2 linked regions of the Chelatococcus sp. HY11 genome follow. The protein of the gene in region 1 interacts with the protein of each later gene in a pairwise test. Links are inferred from orthologs where the notes say so. Each region holds a gene or a part of one and is shown on either strand. Other genes may lie near its edges. The genes, in order: uvrA and uvrB.

Region 1 (9,851 bases):
CCGCCACGCCCAAGGATGGTCGCGGCCGTCGGGAAGTCCGGTCCGGGCACGATCTCGGTCAGCGCCTCGAGGCTTATGTCCGGATCCTCGATATAGGCGAAGCATGCGTCCACCACCTCACCGAGATTATGCGGCGGGATGTTGGTCGCCATGCCGACGGCGATGCCGCCCGCACCATTCACCAGGAGGTTCGGGAAGCCCGCCGGCAGAACCGTGGGCTCGCGCTCGCTGTTGTCGTAGTTGTCCTGGAAATTGACCGTGTCTTTGTCGAGATCGTCCAGGAGCGCCATGGCGGGCTTGGCGAGCCGCACCTCGGTATAACGCATCGCCGCCGGCGGGTCGGCATCGACGGAGCCGAAGTTCCCCTGCCCGTCGAGCAGCGGCAGGCGCATGGAAAAATCCTGCGCCATGCGCACCAGCGCGTCATAGATCGATTGGTCGCCATGCGGGTGATATTTACCGATGACGTCACCGACCACGCGCGCCGACTTGCGATAGGGCTTGTCGGGCGTATAGCCGTTTTCATACATGGAGTAGAGGATGCGGCGGTGCACAGGCTTCAGGCCGTCACGCACATCCGGCAAGGCGCGGCTCACGATCACGCTCATGGCGTAATCGAGATAGCTGCGCTTCATCTCATCGGAGATCGACACCAGAGCGATGCCGCCGCCGATCTTCTCGTCATCATCTGCCAAGAGAGAGTTCCAACAAAAAAATCAGAAAGGGGCCTTTGGAGCGTCCGAACGGACCTCATCCGCAATGGAGGGCGGTCTATGCCACGACAGCCATTCCATTCAGGCCCCAGCCCGCCGGACGCAACCCGCCCGCATGATGGGGAAACGCACCTGATTCAACGATTTCATGAGCGATCTCATCGAAGAAAGGGATGCACTTTACCAGTACCATGCTCTAACGCATCCGCGGGCGAAAAGCCAGCGCTGACACCCCCTGTTCACGATTTAATTATCAATATATATCAATAACTTACCTGAACCGGGTAATTCGATCCGCATCCATCGGCCGCGCGCGAAGCGCACAACGGCCGATTCTGACGATTCGCGGCGCATTTTTCCCGCCGCCGGCGGCCGCAAACGCCCCCGAGCCAAGACCTGTCCGGCTGCCTCCACCTGTCACCGGACCGTCGCCGGACTGCCCTAAGGTCGCGACCTTCCGGGCCCCAGATCCGCACCAACGCCAGCCCGTCAGTGGTCCTCCTGGAACAAGCCGATGCTCCGAACACGCCTTTCATTGCTGGCTGCCGCCTTCGTTGGCCTCACCCAAATTGGCCTCGCGCCTGCCGCCCTCGCCGCCGAGAACCTGCCCCGCGCCGTGACGTTGCGTTTCATCGGCGAGAGAAGCCTTCCCGCCCACACTGATGTGGATGGAACGCGGGTCGGTGGGCTCTCGGGGCTTGCCTTCGACGGCGCGAGCAAGACCTGGATCGCCCTCAGCGACGACCGCTCGGAGAAGGCCCCCGCCCGCTTCTACACCCTGAGGCTCGACTATGACGCCTCCGGCTTCCGCGGCGTGACAGTCGACAGGGCCGTCACACTGCTCGAAACGGACGGCAAGCCATTCCCAATACGGAGCATCGACCCGGAAGCCCTGCGCCTTCATCCCGCAGGCGGCGCGCTCTACTGGACGAGCGAAGGCGACGCGACCACCGGCGTCGACCCTGTGCTGCGGGCAGCCACCGCCGACGGGCGTTTCCTGCGTGAGATCAAGCTGCCGGAGCGCTACCGCGTCAGCATCGACGCCAAGGTCGATGCCAAGCGCGGGCCGCGCAACAATCTTGCCTTCGAAGGACTGGCGCTGACGCCGGACGCGGCAACCCTGATCGTCGCCCTGGAAAACGCGCTTGTGCAGGACGGTCCGAAAGCCTCGCTGACGGAAACGAGCCCCGTGCGTGTTGCCACCTTCGACGTGGCGTCAGGGCAGGCCGGCCCCGAATGGGTCTATGTGACCGATCCGATCCGCATGGCCCCGGCCAAGGCGGGCGGCTTCGCGGACAATGGCGTATCGGACATTCTCGCGCTCGACGCGGAAACGCTGCTCGTCATGGAGCGCGGCTACAGCGCGGGCAAGGGCAACGATATCCGTCTCTATCGCACGCACCGGCGGAACGCGACGGACGTCTCCGCCATCGACGCGCTCTCCGGCGCGACATGGACGCCCCTCGACAAGGCGCTCGTGCTGGATCTTACAACCCTTGGCGTTGCCCTCGACAATTTCGAGGGCATGGACTTCGGTCCGCGGCTGGAGAACGGCAACCGCACGCTGGTCATCGTCTCCGATGACAATTTCAACGACGCGCAGACCACCAAGTTCCTGGCCTTCGAGGTCATCGAGAAGTCCGGGGATTAGCGTGGGGAGACTGTAGCGCTCCCGGTGTGTGACGGGACATCCTGCCCCATCCTGTCCAACAACGCCCGATCCCTAACCTTCAGGGGAGGGATCGGCGAAGACGGCCTCGTGCATGCCCGATGCCCGGCGCGGAAGGGTCCAGCGCCGCGTTTCAGACTAGAACGGAATATCGTCGTCGAGGTCACTGGCGTATTTCGAACCGCCGCTCGCGGCCGGGCGCCTGTCTGAAGAGCGTTGTTCCATGGGCGAGGCGCGGCCGAAGTCGCCACCGCGCGAACCGCCGTAGCTGTCGTCCTCGATGGCGCCGCCGCCCTCGCCGCCCCGGCTGTCGAGAATGGTGAGCTCGCCACGGAAGCGCTGCAACACGATTTCGGTGGTGTAGCGCTCCTGACCGTCCTTGTCCTGCCATTTGCGGGTCTGGAGCTGGCCCTCGAGATAAACCTTCGAGCCCTTGCGCAGATATTGCTCGGCGATCTTCGCGAGGTTCTCGTTGAAGATCACCACGCTATGCCATTCCGTGCGCTCACGGCGCTCACCGGTGGCCTTGTCGCGCCAGGTCTCCGATGTGGCGATGCGCAGGTTGACGACCGGATCTCCCGAGCCGAGCCGGCGCGTCTCGGGGTCACGCCCGAGATTTCCGACCAGAATGACCTTATTGACGCTGCCTGCCATAACGGACCTCCACGGCCAAGCCGAACCAAACCACGAACGCAGCCACCCGGTCGAGACCCAACGGGACGCAGAACGACTGCGCAGGCTCTCCACTCGCGGGCACCGGGATCTGGCTCAGCACATTCCAAAGCCTACAATTGGTCCGGACACTAGCCGATCATCCCCGCCGCCGTCGCCCGAGGGCACGGGCTTGTCCACATGCAATGGCAGTCGTGATGATAACCCGCAATGAAACCGAACCGCGGCACGATAAAATGTTCTCTTTCTGTTCTAGACAGAATATCCAAAGTCTGCAACTCTCCCGGTGTCAAAAACACGTGGATGCAAGACACGTGGATGATTCAGAGATCGGAGCCGCGGCCTCGATAGGCATCTGTCCGGTAACAGCGCCGGTACGGAACCGTACGCTGTCACGCGACCCGATCCGCGATCGTCCGGGTCGAGGCGCGGGGCTTTGTCGTGCAAAACGCGAGCCACTGGCATAAATGGACCGGAAGGCCCATGTAGTTGCCCGTACCCGCCCCGGGATACGGGCTGTTGATCTCGTCCCTCGCGCATGACGACAAGCCATGTGAGAAGGGCGGGCTCCTTTTTCATGTCGTTCGTCGTTCAGCGCTCCAGGCGCCGTCCGCTCCTGTCGATCACACCTGTCCGTTGAGAGCCATGGCTCAGAAATCGAAGAAGAACCCCACGGTCACCGCCTCCCCGGCGGACACATCATCGACGGCCAAATCATCGGTCGCCAAATCGTCGGCCAACAAGGCACCGGCCAAGGAGGCATCGGCCAAGAAGGCATCGATTGCCGTGGCAACGACCGCCGCGACACCGGTCAAGAAAGCCGCGGTCGTCCTGCCGGAAAGCCGGCGTCTCAACCATGATGGGCCGACGCGCATGCTCACCATCCGGGGAGCACGGGAGCACAATCTCAAGAACGTCGACCTCGCGGTCCCGCGTGACAAGCTGGTCGTGTTCACGGGCCTTTCCGGGTCGGGCAAATCGTCGCTGGCCTTCGACACGATCTATGCGGAGGGCCAGCGCCGCTACGTCGAATCCCTGTCGGCCTATGCCCGGCAGTTTCTGGAGATGATGCAGAAGCCGGACGTCGACGAGATCGACGGCCTGTCGCCTGCCATCTCCATCGAGCAGAAGACCACCTCGAAGAATCCACGCTCCACGGTTGGCACGGTCACCGAGATCTACGATTACATGCGCCTTCTCTGGGCACGCGCCGGCGTGCCCTATTCGCCGGCCACCGGCCTGCCGATCGAGAGTCAGACTGTCAGCCAGATGGTCGACCGCATCCTGGCCCTGCCGGAGAAGACGCGCCTCTATCTGCTGGCGCCTGTCGTGCGCGGCCGCAAGGGCGAATACCGGAAGGAACTCGCCGATTTCATGAAGCGCGGCTTCCAGCGCGTGAAGATCGACGGCACTTATTACGAGATCGCCGACGCACCCAATCTCGACAAGAAGCTGAAGCACGATATCGACGTGGTGGTCGATCGCGTTGTCGTCCGCGCCGACATCGCGGCGCGCCTGGCGGAATCGCTAGAAACGTCGCTTGAGCTCGCCGAAGGTATCGCGGTGATTGAGTTCGCCGACGAAACAGACGCCAAGGGCGCTCCCCGCCGCGATGTGCTCTCGTCGAAATTTGCCTGCCCGGTGTCCGGCTTCACGATCCCGGAGATCGAGCCGCGGCTTTTCTCCTTCAATAATCCCTATGGCGCCTGCCCGGTCTGCGACGGGCTTGGGCACGAGATGCGGATCGATCCCGACCTTGTGGTGCCGGATCATAAGCTAACCCTGCGCGGCGGCGCGATCGCCCCCTGGGCACGCTCGACGTCACCCTATTACGGGCAGACGCTCGACGCGCTGGCGCGCCACTACGGCTTCTCGGTGACGAAACCGTGGAGCGAGCTGCCGGAGAAAGCACAAGACGTCATCCTCTACGGCAGCGGCGCGACGTCGGTGCGCTTCTCCTATGAGGACGGCCTGCGCGCCTACGAGGTCAACAAGCCCTTCGAGGGCGTGATCTCCAACCTCGAACGCCGCTGGAAGGAGACCGAAAGCGATTGGGCGCGCGAGGAAATCGGCCGCTTCATGAGCGAGACGCCCTGCGCGGCCTGCGGCGGGCACCGCCTCAAGCCGGAAGCGCTCGCGGTCAAGGTCGGCCATCGCCACATCAGCGAGGTGGCGCAGCTCTCCGTGCGCGACGCGCGGGATTGGTTCGACGCCGTTCCCAATCAGCTCAACGCCAAGCAGAACGAGATCGCCGGCCGTATCCTCAAGGAGATTCGCGACCGTCTGGTGTTCCTGCTGGACGTCGGCCTCGACTATCTCACGCTCGCGCGCGCCTCGGGAACCCTGTCCGGCGGTGAGAGCCAGCGCATTCGCCTCGCGAGTCAGATCGGTTCGGGGCTGACAGGCGTGCTCTACGTTCTCGACGAACCGTCGATCGGCCTGCATCAGCGCGACAACGAGCGGTTGCTGCAGACGCTGAAGCGGCTGCGCGACCTCGGCAACACGGTCATCGTCGTCGAGCATGACGAGGACGCCATCCTGACGGCCGACTATGTTGTCGATGTCGGGCCGGGCGCCGGCATCCATGGCGGCGAGATCGTCGCGCAGGGCACACCGAACGACATCCTGGCCAATCCAGCCTCGCTGACCGGCCGCTATCTCACCGGCGAACTCGGCGTGCCCCTGCCGGCGAAGCGCCGCAAGCCACAGAAGGGACGCCAGCTCACCATATCAGGCGCGCGCGGCAACAACCTCAAGGACGTGACTGCGGCTTTCCCGCTCGGCACCTTCACCTGCGTCACGGGCGTGTCTGGCGGCGGCAAGTCGACGCTCGTCATCGACACGCTTTATAAGGCGGTGGCGCGGCGGCTGAACAATGCGCTGGAGCACCCCACGCCTTTCGATGACATCGGAGGCCTGGAACATCTCGACAAGGTCATCGACATCGACCAGTCGCCGATCGGCCGCACCCCGCGGTCGAACCCGGCCACCTATACCGGCGCGTTCACCCCGATCCGCGAATGGTTCGCCGGTTTGCCGGAGGCCAAGGCGCGTGGCTACCAGCCGGGACGCTTCTCCTTCAACGTCAAGGGCGGGCGCTGCGAAGCCTGCCAGGGCGACGGTGTCATCAAGATCGAGATGCACTTCCTTCCCGACGTCTACGTCACCTGCGACGTGTGCAAAGGCAAGCGGTACGATCGCGAGACGCTGGAGGTGAAGTACCGCCAGCGCTCCATCGCCGATGTGCTCGATATGACGGTGGACGAGGCGCGTGACCTGTTCCATGCCGTGCCGGCGATCCGCGACAAGATGGAAACGCTGTCGCGTGTCGGTCTCGGCTACATCAAGGTCGGTCAGCAGGCCACCACCCTGTCGGGCGGCGAGGCGCAACGCGTCAAGCTGTCGAAGGAATTGTCCAAGCGCGCGACGGGCCGCACGCTCTATATCCTCGACGAGCCGACCACGGGCCTGCATTTCCACGATGTCGCCAAGTTGCTCGAGGTACTGCACGAGCTCGTCGAGCAGGGCAACACCGTCATCGTCATCGAGCACAACCTGGAGGTCATCAAGACGGCCGACTGGGTCATCGACATGGGCCCGGAGGGCGGCGACGGCGGCGGCACCATTGTGGCGCAAGGCACGCCGGAGACAATTGCCAAATCTTCGAGCAGTCACACGGGCAGATTCTTGGCAGAGGTCCTCGAAAGGCGACCACTTCGCACACGCAACCAAGCGGCTGCGGAATAGCTCCTAGCCTCGATTTTGCCCTTTTTTGGGGATTTCGGCCCATATGTAACTAAATTCTTACCCTATCGGCACCATGGACATGCTTCCAGCGCATGACTGTCATTCAGAATCTCCCCTGCCTGAAATCGAGGCAAAGGCCTATATGCTGCATCGCAACAAGGCGAGATCGGCAGCATCCGCGAAGCCCCTCGCCAGCAGGAGATTAAAATGATTGTCACGCATATCCTCGCCAAGATCCGCAGCTACCTGCGTTACCGCGATACCGTCCGTGAGCTGTCCCGCCTGTCGGACCGCGAACTCAACGATCTCGGCCTGTCCCGTTGGGATATCCCCTTCATTGCGCGCAAGCACACGAAGGTCGGTGCCTGATCGTCGGGATCACATAGATCCTGGCTCGTAACGCCCGCCCGTTTGGCGGGCGTTCGTGTTTTGAGACGACGAATGCGGTGATAGCGCCCCAGACGTCACAAAGGAGCCGATATCGATCCATACCGCTGTCGACCATTGTGCCAGTCGATATTGCGGAGCTGAAATTCATGGCGACGATTATCCTGCCTAATGCCGATGGTTCTTCCTCGGAATTTCCGGTCGATAATTTCAAGTTCAGAACCCAGGATGGCGTCGAGTTAGAAGTCCATTGCCCATCTGACGGGAACACGCGCCGGGGCGACCTCGTGCTCTGTGTGTTCACCGAGGAGCACTCTCTGGTTGTTCGGCCTTGCTGTTCGAATGTGATTGCTGTGGGTCTGGAGGTGCGTAAGCTCAAATCGGCCGACGTGTCAGAAGCGGATTCGCCGACCTAGCCCATTTTCCGGAAAGCCATGCCACCGCGTGTAGCCAGGAAGCCGAGTGTTAAGAACGGGCACGCTTTTGCTGTCCGACTCATAAGGACAGGCGGTAAGAGCTTGACGGCCGACGTGGCCGCTCCCACAACAGCCGCATGGTTCAGTCCCCTTCCTCCTCTCGCCCGCTTCATGTCATCGGCGGTGGTCTCGCCGGCTCCGAAGCCGCCTGGCAGATCGCTCAGTCCGGCCAGTCCGTCGTCCTTCATGAGATGCGGCCGACGACGGCGACGCCCGCCCACAAAGGCGAAGGCTTGGCGGAGCTCGTGTGCTCCAACTCCTTCCGCTCCGATGACGCCGAGACAAACGCTGTCGGTCTTCTTCATCAGGAGATGCGCGGGCTGTCCTCACTCATCATGGCGATGGCAGACCGTCACCAGGTGCCGGCCGGAGGCGCATTGGCTGTCGACCGGGAGGGCTTCTCCGCCGCGGTGACCTCCGCGCTGGCCGCCCACCCCAATGTCGAGATCGTCCGGACGGAGGTTGCCGGCCTGCCGCCGGATGAGTGGGGCGAAGCCATCATTGCCACTGGCCCCCTCACCTCTCCATCGCTGGCGGATGCCATAAGGAGCCTCACCGGCGAGGGTGAGCTCGCCTTCTTCGATGCGATCGCACCGATCATCCATCGCGATTCCATCAATATGGACATCGTCTGGGCGCAATCCCGCTACGACAAGGCCGGTCCGGGTGGCACGGGCGCCGACTATCTCAACTGCCCGATGACCCGCGAGGAATATGAGGCCTTCGTCGATGCCTTGCTCGCGGGCGAAACCACCGACTTCCGCGAATGGGAAAAGGACACTCCCTACTTCAACGGTTGCCTGCCGATCGAGGTCATGGCCGCGCGCGGGCGCGAAACCCTGCGTCACGGGCCCATGAAGCCGGTCGGCCTCACCAATCCGCGCAACCCCGACGTAAAACCCTATGCCATCGCGCAGCTCCGGCAGGACAACGCCCTTGGCACGCTCTTCAACATGGTCGGCTTCCAGACGAAGCTCCGCCACGGCGCACAGGTCGATGTGCTGCGGATGATCCCCGGCCTGGAGCGCGCGGAATTCGCGCGCCTCGGCGGCCTGCACCGCAATACCTTCCTCAATTCGCCCAAGCTCCTTGATCCGCGCCTGCGCCTCAAGGCTCTGCCACGCCTGCGCTTCGCCGGCCAGATCACCGGCTGCGAGGGCTATGTCGAAAGCGCGGCGGTCGGACTGATGGCCGGGCGGCTCGCCGCAGCCGAACGCGAGGGCCGCGAGATCACCCTGCCGCCGGCGACGACGGCGCTCGGTGCCCTTCTCAACCACATCACTGGCGGCCACATCGCGGCCATCGATGCCGGACCGCAGTCCTTCCAGCCGATGAATGTCAATTTCGGCCTGTTCCCGCCGCTCGAAGGCGCGGTCAAGAGCCCGGACGGCAAGCGCCTGCGCGGCCCCGCCAAGGCCGTCGCCAAGAAGAAGGCGCTGACGGACCGGGCGAGGGCCGATTTCGCGAGTTGGCGCGCGACCTTGCCCGAGCCGGCGCTGGCTGTGGCCTGATCGGACAGATCTTTTCTTTCAGCGCAGCCGCCGCGAGGCGCGCCAGAGCAGCCATTGCTTGCGCCATTGGGGCAGATCGACGATCGACCGATAGGGGTCATAGTCGCGTCGGTCGAACTCGCGGAGATAGGCCGGCACGAGCATCGCCGGCAGATAAACGGGACGGACGCGCGAAGGCACCTGAGCGAGCCCGTCGAGGCCTGCGCGATAATGCCGTTCCGCCAGGCTGCGCATGGCGGCGATGACCTTCGCGAGTGCCGGCGTCCGTTCCCCAGCCAGAAGCGTCGCGGCCGGCAGTCCGGCCTCGGCCAGGATATCCGCCGGCACATAGACCTGACCGCGCCTGAGATGCCAGGGCAACGCCCGGATGAGACCGGTCACGGCCTGGGCGACGCCGAGATGGCCCGCCGCATCAGCCGCGCCGGCGTCCTCCCCATCGGCGAGAATGAGGGAGGCGAGCCGCAGCAGCGCCGATGTCGTCTCACCGCTATAGCCTTCTAGATCGCTGGTCGGCCCCATCGGATCGTCGTAGAGGTCGAAGATCCTGGCGTCGATCAGATCGAGAAGGGCCTGCCGCGGCAGCTTGAAACGCGCGATCGTCGCGAGCAGGGCAGCCGCCACGGGATGGGCGGCGACGTCGCCGCGCGCCTCCTCGTCACCGAGCGCATCCCGCCAC
Region 2 (9,676 bases), 630 kb from region 1 along the record:
CATGCGGAATGGAGCTTGCGGGGTCAAGCGCAGCCGCGCCACAGTGACCCAAGAAGTGCTTCTGGCGCGAAATTGTCCAACAAAAGGTGCTGATATGGCTGGCATTCGTATCGTCGTTGCGGGGGCGACGGGTTGGGTCGGACGGGCGCTTGTTCCAGCTGTTATCGCGGCAAAGGATCTGGTGCTGGCCGGCGCGGTCAGCCGGGGCGCGGCCGGACAGGATGCGGGGGAGGCCATTGGGCAGCCGACCGCAGGTGTCATTGTCGCGGCCTCGCTCAGGGATGCGCTCGCCATCCCGTCGGACGTCGTCATCGACTACACCAAGCCGCATGTTGTGAAGGGCAACGCGCTGATGGCGATCGAGGCGGGCCGCCATGTGGTGATCGGCACCTCGGGCCTTGGTGCTGAAGACTACGCCGAAATCGATGCAGCCGCGCGCAAGGCGCATGTCGGCGTCCTCGCAGCCGGCAACTTCTCCATCACGGCGACTTTGCTCAAGCGCTTCGCACTGGAGGCTGCTCGCTACGTTCCGGACGTTGAAATCGTCGACTATGCGGCCGCCTCGAAGCCCGACGTACCGTCGGGAACCGGGCGTGAGCTCGCCGAAGTGCTAGGAGAGGCGCGGCAGGCCGGCACGGCCAAAGCTGTTGCCGATCTCTCGGGCCTGAAGGAAACGCGGGGCGCCAGTGTCGGCGCGCCTATTCCCGTACAGGTGCATTCACTGCGTCTGCCGGGTTACGTCCTGTCCTGCGAGGCCCATTTCGGGCTGCCGGACGAACGCCTGCTCATCCGCCACGATGCCGGGTCGTCGGCGGCGCCTTATGTCGCCGGTACACTTCTCGCCGCCAGACGTGTCGCGGAGCAGCCGGGTCTCCGGCGCGGGCTCGACAGTTTGATGGCCTGAACACGCAGAAGCCATGAGGTCTGTCGGGTCCAAGGCAAGAGGCCTTGAAACGCCGTTGGCCGTGGTCGAGATCGCGGATTAGCGCCCGATCAGACCAGGCGGGCGCAGGTCCATGTCAGAAGACAGCCGACGCGGTGGCGGGCTCTGCGGCGGCGCGGGATAGGGTGTGGGGCTGTAGCCCGCCGCCGGCGCGTAAGTTGGGTCCCGCGAAGCGCTCGGACGTGGCGCCGGATCAGGCGACGTGATCGCGAGCGGCGGGGCGGCGGGGGCGAGGCCCGATGTCGGGATATCGCCGCCTTCTTCGCCCGGCCCGTGGTCAGGCAGCGGGCCTTCCGCAGGCAAGTTGAATTGGGGCTGTGCGGCAGCCGGTGGATTACCGGTGGCCGCTATGGGCGCGCCGTAGGACATTGGCCTGTCGGGGTCGATGCGCGGCGCGAATTTGATGACGGGTTTGCAGATTGTCCGGCCTCTGGCGTGACGCGCGAGGTCCAGGTGAAAATGGTCATTGTGATGGGCATCGGCTCCCGGCCCCAGGACCGTTGAGAAATAGCGACAGGAACCGACAAAGATCTCCCGCAGGAACTCCTGCTCCTCGGGCGCGCCGCGCCAGCCCTTGAGAACCGTAATCACTCGCCCGTCGGCGAAAGTCAGCGACATGATGTCGACCGCGTTGCCGTAGGAATGCTCTGAGCGTGGGGCCCCAGCCTTGTTGTTCATGGTGCGGCAGTTGTAGGAGCCCGCGTTCACGCCCGTGACCGGCTGGCCAAAATAGAGCATGGCCGCCGGCTGCACGATCTCCGCGAACCAGCGATCTGTCGTCGTGATCGCCGGGCAGGCAAGCAGCGCGCGGGATTTCAAAGTGATGCTGCCCTCACTGAAGGCGCTCACACGGAACGGATAATCCATGCCACAGGCACCAGGGCCTGAAATGGCGCGGGCCTGCTCGAAATAAGCGGATGCGCGCACGTCCTTGTGCGTCGCCAGACATGCGACCTCCGCCTCGCCGCGCCAGGCTGCTCGCTTTTCCATGACGAACAACCCGCATCCGGCGAGGGCCAGGACGACCAGTATAGATCCGCCCAGTTTCCACGAAGGCAGGCGGCTGAAGGGGCGGCGCGCCATACGCATTACTCCGCGCGCTGTCACTGTAAGGCTTGAAGAATGCGAGCATTGTCCTAACGGAATCTCAACGTCGCCCGGCCCGCGGAGGCGGTCGCATATCGTCCGCCCGCTTACAGTGTTGCGAGGAACAGTGAAGCTCGCGGACGAGCGATCTTCTGGGAAAGTCGTGCTGATGTCGCGGACCCTTGACGTCCCGCAGTGGCGAGACCTCGCGAAAGCATCGCAAAATCATGAAAAACATGTTGGAGAGGCCTTTCCAACGGCTGATGCGTTCCCTATCTTCCATGCATCGGGCGAATGGCGGCTATGCCTGCCGTTCGCAGGTCGCCACGCCGGTTGATCAGCTCGCCGGCAGCAATTGATTTCGACGGGAGGGACGACGTTGTTGAGAACCTTGGGTCGCCGCGGTGGTTTCGTTGCCATCGCCACGCTTGCCTTGATGGTCACGGCGAGTGTCGCGGAGGCGCGCGCAGGTCGCAGCGGGGGCATGGGCAGCAGGGGATCGCGCACCTATAGCGCGCCGCCGCCGACCGCGACCGCGCCAACCCAGGCGGCTCCGCTCCAGCGCTCCACAACCCAGCCCAGCGCGGCCCAACCGAATGCGGCACAGCCCGGCATGGCGGCCCGTCCCGCGACGCCCCCGCGCTCCGGTCTTTTCGGCGGCGGCTTTGGAACGGCCCTGATGGGCGGTCTGCTCGGCGCGGGCCTGTTCGGCCTTCTCTCCGGCAGCGGCCTGTTCGGTGGCCTCTCCGGCCTCGGTTCCATCCTCGGTCTCCTCCTGCAGGTGGGCCTGATTGTCGGCCTCGTCATGCTGGCGATGCGCTTCTTCCGCCGTCGGCAGGAGCCGGCCATGGCCGGCGCCGGCCCGATGGGTAACGGCATGAACCGCAGCGCGCTTGGTGGCGGGCTCGGTGGTCTAGGCGGAGGTCTGGGTGGCCTCGGCAAGGGGCTTGGTGGCGGCCTGGGTGGAGCCCCGGCTCCAGCCGCTCCGGCGACCCCGGTGGACGAGCTTGATATTCAGCCGTCCGATTTCGAGGCTTTCGAGCGCACGCTCATCGACGTGCAGGCCGCCTATTCGAATGAGGACCTGAACGCGCTCCGCCGCCTGGCGACGCCGGAAGTGGTCGCCTTCATGGCCGAGGATCTCGCCAGCACGGCGGCTGAGGGCCACATCAACCGTCTTTCCGACGTCAAGCTCCTGCAGGGCGATCTTGCCGAGGCGTGGCGTGAGGGGGATGTGGAATACGCGACTGTCGCCATGCGCTTCTCGCTGATAGACACCCCCCTTGACCGTGAGACGAACAAGATCGTCGCGGGCCATGCGGAACTGCCCTCCGAGGCGACCGAACTCTGGACGTTTCGTCGTTCGAAGGGCGGCAAATGGATGCTCTCGGCGATCCAGCAGGGCTGAGAACAGGCCGGCTTCAAGGCTGAAATGGAAAAGGCGCCGCTTGTACGGCGCCTTTTTGTTGCCGGTCATTGAGACGGCGTGGTGGTCAGTCGTTGCCTTGGCCGCAGCTATACCCAACAAAGCACTGCGGGTTGTCGCGCGTCGCGAGATAGGCCGGCACTTGGCTCTGCCGCGGCGCGCAGTTGTTGACATAGGTATCGTAAAGGTAGGGGCCGGTACCGATGACCACACGTCCCTGGCGCTGCACCAGATTCTGGAGGGTGGCACAGCTTTCGCGGGAAGCCTGAACCTGCGCTTGCGCGAAAGCGGGAGTGACCGCAGCCGCGGCAAGCACGGCGGTGACCCCTGTCGCGGCGGCCGCTCTCGATATCCTGGACAGCGATGTTCTAAAACCGGGGGGACAGGTAGGCGGGCTCATCGTGATCAGTGTCCTCTGTGGCATTGGGATCATGCCTCTCAATAGAAAACACTGATCGATTGTTCTTTCACAATCAGCAAGTTGTGATGAAGGAGCGTGCGCCCTCAAAAGCGCGAAAGCGAGACATCGTCAAAAGCGCTACCGTCGCCGACGCCCGCCTTTCTTGACATTGGATGTACCCGCCCAATCCGCGACGGCGCGCGGTTTGAATTCCTCCGCGCCAAGGGGGATCTCACGGTTGTGCGGTCCCATCTCGTCGAGGGTCGGTTTGCGGGCGCGCGTGGCCGGCTCGCCATCGCTGCCGGGCGGCTGGTTCGCCTTGGCGCCATATTTGCGCGATCCGGCGAAGTGGCCGGCCTTGGCCTCCACATCCTCCTGCCGGGCCAACGGATCATCGGCGATGGCGAGTTCGGTCGCCTGAAGCCGCTTGATCTCGTCGCGCAGGCGCGCGGCGGTTTCGAATTCGAGATTGGCGGCCGCCTCGCGCATGCGCTTCTCGAGGTCGGCCATGACGGCCTTGAGGTTGTGGCCGACACCTGTCGCCTCCTTCGGCAGGAGGCCGGTGTCTACCTTGACGTGATCGCGCTCGTAGACCGAATCGAGGATGTCGCCGATGTTCTTCTTGATGGATTGCGGCGTTATGCCATGCTCGGCGTTGTAGGCGAGCTGCTTCTCGCGGCGCCGGGAAGTCTCGGCCATGGCCCGTTCGAGGCTGCCCGTGACATTGTCGGCATAACAGATCACGCGGCCGTCGACATTGCGCGCGGCGCGGCCGATGGTCTGGATGAGCGAGGTCTCCGAACGCAGGAAGCCTTCCTTGTCGGCATCGAGAATGGCGACGAGCGCACATTCTGGGATGTCGAGGCCCTCGCGCAGCAGGTTGATGCCGACCAGCACGTCGAAGGCGCCGAGCCTCAAGTCACGAATGATCTCGATGCGCTCGATGGTGTCGATGTCGGAATGCATGTAGCGCACGCGAACGCCGTGCTCATGCAGATATTCGGTCAGGTCTTCCGCCATGCGCTTCGTCAGCACCGTGACGAGAGAGCGATAGCCCTGAGCGGCCACCGCCTTGACTTCGCCGAGCAGATCGTCGACCTGCGTGCGGGCCGGCCGGATGTCGACGGGCGGATCGACGAGGCCGGTCGGGCGAATGACCTGCTCGACGAAAACACCGCCGGTCCGTTCCATCTCCCACGAGCCGGGCGTGGCCGAGACATTCACGGTCTGGGGTCGCATGGCGTCCCATTCCTCGAAGCGCAGCGGGCGGTTGTCCATGCAGGAGGGCAGACGGAAGCCATATTCCGCCAGTGTCGCCTTGCGGCGGAAGTCGCCGCGATACATGCCGCCGATCTGCGGGATGGTGACATGGCTTTCGTCGGCGAAGACGAGCGCGTTGTCCGGCAGATATTCAAACAGGGTCGGCGGCGGCTCGCCCGGCCGCCGGCCGGTGAGATAGCGCGAATAGTTCTCGATGCCGGCGCAGGAGCCAGTGGCTTCGAGCATCTCGAGATCGAAGGTCGTACGCTGCTCCAGCCGCTGGGCTTCCAGGAGGCGGCCCATCCGGTTGAGCTCCTCAAGCCGCCACTTGAGCTCTTCCTTGATGCCCTTGATGGACTGGATCAGTGTCGGACGCGGGGTGACATAGTGCGAATTCGCATAGACCTTGACGAAGCCGAGATCAGACGTCTTCTGCCCGGTCAGGGGATCGAACTCGACGATGGATTCCACCTCGTCGCCGAACAGCGAGACGCGCCAGGCGCGGTCCTCGTAGTGGGCGGGGAAGATCTCGATGACGTCGCCGCGAACGCGGAAGGTGCCACGGCCGAAGTCGCCGCCTGTGCGTTTATATTGCAGGGCCACCAGATCGGCGATGAGCTGCCGCTGCTCGATCGTCTCGCCGACTTTCACCGAGAAGGTCATGGCCGTATAGGTCTCGACCGAGCCGATACCGTAGATGCAGGACACCGAGGCGACGATGATGACGTCATCGCGCTCAAGGAGGGCACGCGTCGCGGAATGGCGCATGCGGTCGATCTGTTCGTTGATCGACGATTCCTTCTCGATATAGGTGTCCGACCGGGGTACATAAGCCTCGGGCTGGTAGTAGTCGTAATACGAGACGAAGTATTCGACCGCGTTGTCGGGGAAGAAGCTCTTGAACTCCCCATAAAGCTGGGCGGCCAGCGTCTTGTTGGGCGCGAGGATGAGCGCCGGGCGCTGCGTTTCCTCGATCACCTTCGCCATGGTGAAGGTCTTGCCCGAACCGGTAACGCCGAGCAGGACCTGGTCGGCCTCCTGGCGGCGGATGCCATCGACAAGTTCGACGATGGCCGCGGGCTGGTCGCCCGCCGGCTCGAAATCGGACTGCATGCGAAAGGCGACACCGCCTTCCGACTTCTCGGGCCGCTCCGGGCGGTGAGGCGTCCAGAGCTTGCCGTTCTTGAAAAGCGGATTGCCACTCTCCAGCAGCGCGGAGAGGGCCGCGACCGTCGCCGAGACGCCGGAAGCGCCGTCGGGGTCACTCAACGGCTCGGGCGCCGCGGCCTTTTTTCGGGTTGGACTCTTGCCGCCGGGGCGCTCGGACTTTCCGGGCTTGGCCGGTGCTGAACCCGATCCCGGCGTCCAAACGACACCCGCGTCAAAACGCGCCTGTGGCGCTTCGCCGAAGCCGCCGCGCTCGTCATTGCCGTCGGACGCGGCTCCGCCGGGGCCGGCGCGACCTTTGTTGATCGCCGGGTTGAGGAGATCCGCGAGAAAGGGATCAAGGGGCTGGACGCGGGGTTTCGCAGCCTTGGAGCGGGGCGTTTTGGGAGCCATGGGCCCAATATGGGCCTAGTTCTCCGTCGAGAAAAGGCCGCAGGTGTCATCCGCGGCGCTTTCCCCAAAGGCATATGGAGGCGCATTGTCGCGTGGGGGCTGCGCTGAACCCCGTTTCCGTGGCGTTTGCCGTCAAATGCCGCTGTAAACGACGCCGATGACCAGCAGGACGAAGCCGACCAAGAGCGTCTCGAAGCCGTAGCCCGAGAAGAAAGGCACCGGAAACATCCCGTAAGTCACCAGAAGCGCGATGATCGCCAGAATGAGCGCGACAATGAACACGATCTTTGACGGAGCCGTCAGAGAAAAGCTGCCTGATCTTGCCATCGAAACTCTCCCGCATGAAGGAGGGTGGGGCCGTGCCTGTGCATGAAGGAGCCGGGGATAAGTCCGATCCTGTGTGCCCAGAATAATCTTAACGATAGCAGAAGCTTAGTAATCAGGCGTGGCAGCTGCTGCCAACTGAACGGCGTCTCGCCCACGTCGGTGGAAAGGAGCTCCTCGCATGTTACCCGTCAGGTCCGCGCCATGACTGTCCGCATGGCGCCCACCAGGACCTGGCCATCATAGGGCTTCCGGACCACCGGAACGTCCGAGAATATCGCGGGAATCATCGCGCTGTCGCCATACCCCGTAGCGAAAACGAAGGGGATGCCGCGTCGGCTCAGTTCATCGGCGACCGGGATAGACGTGCCCTCTCCGAGGTTGACGTCCAGCACGGCCACATCCGGTGTCAGGCCGTTCAGCTTGGCCAAGGCCTCGGATGACGAGCTGGTGATCACAACGTTTGTCACACCGTGCGTATCGAGGATGTTCTCCACATCCATCGCGATCAGCATCTGGTCTTCCACCACGAGAACTTCGACGTCCGGCGCAAACGCCGCATGGGCGATCTCGATCCCCATAGGTAAGATGTTGCCGGACGCCGGTCCGCTGTCCGCGGCATTCCTCACATGTCGAGCCGGAAGCACGAATTCGGCGTGCAAGCCTTTGGGATTATAGGAAACCGCGCTTCGGCCCCCGAGATCATAGGGGATGCTACGATTGATGAGGGCCGTGCCAAAGCCGCGGCGGCTCGGCGGCTTCACCTCTGGACCGCCGCTTTCGCTCCAGGACAGGGCGAAATCCCCGTCCTGATCAAGCGACCAGCGAATCAAGAGCTTGCCGTTTGGTGACGACAGGCTTCCATATTTTGCGGCGTTCGTCGCCAGCTCGTGGAGCACCAAGGCCATGACGGAGAACGAGCGGTTGTCCAGCCATACCGCCGGCCCCTCAAGGGTAACTTCCGCGGAATGTCGCTGATAAGGTGACAGCTCGGCGGTGATAAGATCGAGCAGCATGCCGCCGTCGTTGCTGCGTACGATCTGGTCATGGGCAAAGGCGAGGGCCTGGATGCGTCCCTTCAGGGTCAGCACGTAGTCGGTGAGGCTCAATTCCTCGGCCGAGGGGTGGCTCACTATGGACTTGATGACGGCGAGGATGTTCTTGACGCGGTGATTGAGCTCTTCGTTGAGCATGCGCTGGCGGACATCAGCCTTGTTACGCTCGTCCGCCATCATCTCGTTGTGGCGTAGCACCACCTCGACGGTCGCGATGCGAGCCGCCTCCGCGATCTCCCGATCGGCTTCCGTCCAGGGTTGCGATTGGTGCCTTACAGTTTCCTTCCAGATCGCGAAACTGCGACGGGGTGTCAGACGGTCGCCGAGGGGCCCGGTTTCGTAGGACTTTTCCGGATTGCCTGCCCATTCGAGTGTCTGCACGAATTCCTTGCGGAAGAAAAAGAGGTAGTCCCGGGGAGTTTGCGAGAGGGGAATAGCGAGGATGCCGGAAGCGATCTCGTGGTAGTCCGCCGCGGAGGGAAGGCGTTGCGACAGAGCATGGGTGGCCCAAACTTTCCCTTCCGCGACCTCACCGATAAACCGGGTGATCTCGGGCAGCGCGTCGAGGGGTGGTGTCGTGCCGTAGCCGTTCCACGTTCCATTCATCCATAAGCCGACGCCGTTGCACGGCATCAGCCGCATGAAATCCGGCAGGTTGTCGCGCAGAAGGCTTTCTATGTCCGCGTAGTGAGACGCGGCTTGCAGAAAGCGGTCGAGAGCATCGCGCGCAGCCGTCGCCGATTCAAGCTTGCGCTTCTGCTTGAGGACATGGAGGTGCAGGGAAAAAAACTCCCCGAACATCTCGGCGGAGACCCGCTGCGCCATCGGCAGAACGCGCGGCGCGTAGTGGTGACAGGCAATGAGCCCCCAGAGCCTGCCGTCGATAATGACAGAAATCGACATCGAGGCGGCAACGCCCATGTTGCGCAGGTATTCGCAATGAACGGGCGAAACGCTGCGCAGATGCGCGAAGGACAGGTCGAGCGGTTCGCCGGACGGGTCGAGCTCGGGCACAACCGGCACACGATGCCCACTCGCGTCGGAAATGATGCGGATCGTGTTGCGAAGATAGAGTTCGCGCGCCTGTTGGGGAATGTCGCCGGCCGGAAAATATTGACCTAGAAAGCTCTCGAGATCGGCACGCTTCGCCTCGCTGACGACTTTGCCAGCACCGTCCTGCTCGAACCGATAGATCATCACCCGATCGTAACCGAGCAGCGCACGCACCAGTTTGGAGGTCTTGTCGATCAACTTGTTGACTTCGGTGACGTCGCTGATGCGGCTGATGAGCTGGCGTGCGAGCTCAAGCGGCGAAACGACCGTCTGCGTGGGCTCGAATTCAATGATGACGGTGGCCTTGTAACGATGAACGGCAACATCGAAACGGCGACCGTCCGCGAGGGCGACGTCAAAAAGAAGAGATGGGCGTGAAGCACCGCTCGACGTGGTCAAAGCATTGCGCAGGGCATGCGTGACACGCGCGCCGAGGATGTCGTCCAGATGCGCATTGACGAGCTCGGTCTTTTGCAGACCCAGCATGTCGGCGGCGTTTCTCGAATGCCGCAGCACAACGGCCGCGTTGACGTCACAGGCGAGCAGGCAGCCATGCGGCTGAATGCTGC

Evidence for each region.
Region 2: the proteins of uvrA (region 1) and uvrB interact in binary tests that used the Escherichia coli proteins (3 or more experiments, as listed by UniProt). The link is inferred for Chelatococcus sp. HY11 from one-to-one orthologs.

What each region holds. Positions count from the first base shown.
Region 1 is NZ_JAHBRX010000001.1:689,671-699,521, reverse strand. The notes cover bases 3,558-7,001. They hold uvrA (excinuclease ABC subunit UvrA), read left to right. Parts: upstream 3,558-3,927; coding sequence 3,928-6,801; downstream 6,802-7,001. Outside these bases: gyrA (DNA gyrase subunit A), read right to left, coding at 1-635; KIO74_RS03450 (esterase-like activity of phytase family protein), read left to right, coding at 1,228-2,364; ssb (single-stranded DNA-binding protein), read right to left, coding at 2,521-3,036; KIO74_RS03435 (DUF1127 domain-containing protein), read left to right, coding at 7,009-7,170; KIO74_RS03430 (hypothetical protein), read left to right, coding at 7,338-7,604; methylenetetrahydrofolate--tRNA-(uracil(54)-C(5))-methyltransferase (FADH(2)-oxidizing) TrmFO, read left to right, coding at 7,742-9,175; KIO74_RS03420 (phytoene/squalene synthase family protein), read right to left, coding at 9,194-9,851. UniProt on the Escherichia coli protein: The UvrABC repair system catalyzes the recognition and processing of DNA lesions. UvrA is an ATPase and a DNA-binding protein. A damage recognition complex composed of 2 UvrA and 2 UvrB subunits scans DNA for abnormalities.
Region 2 is NZ_JAHBRX010000001.1:57,052-66,727, forward strand. The notes cover bases 3,794-7,062. They hold uvrB (excinuclease ABC subunit UvrB), read right to left. Parts: upstream 6,676-7,062; coding sequence 3,994-6,675; downstream 3,794-3,993. Other genes in these bases: KIO74_RS00300 (hypothetical protein), read right to left, coding at 3,794-3,855; KIO74_RS00310 (hypothetical protein), read right to left, coding at 6,808-7,002. Outside these bases: dapB (4-hydroxy-tetrahydrodipicolinate reductase), read left to right, coding at 95-904; KIO74_RS00290 (extensin-like domain-containing protein), read right to left, coding at 983-2,026; KIO74_RS00295 (TIM44-like domain-containing protein), read left to right, coding at 2,466-3,437; more of KIO74_RS00300, read right to left, coding at 3,523-3,793; KIO74_RS00315 (HWE histidine kinase domain-containing protein), read right to left, coding at 7,191-9,676. UniProt on the Escherichia coli protein: The UvrABC repair system catalyzes the recognition and processing of DNA lesions. A damage recognition complex composed of 2 UvrA and 2 UvrB subunits scans DNA for abnormalities.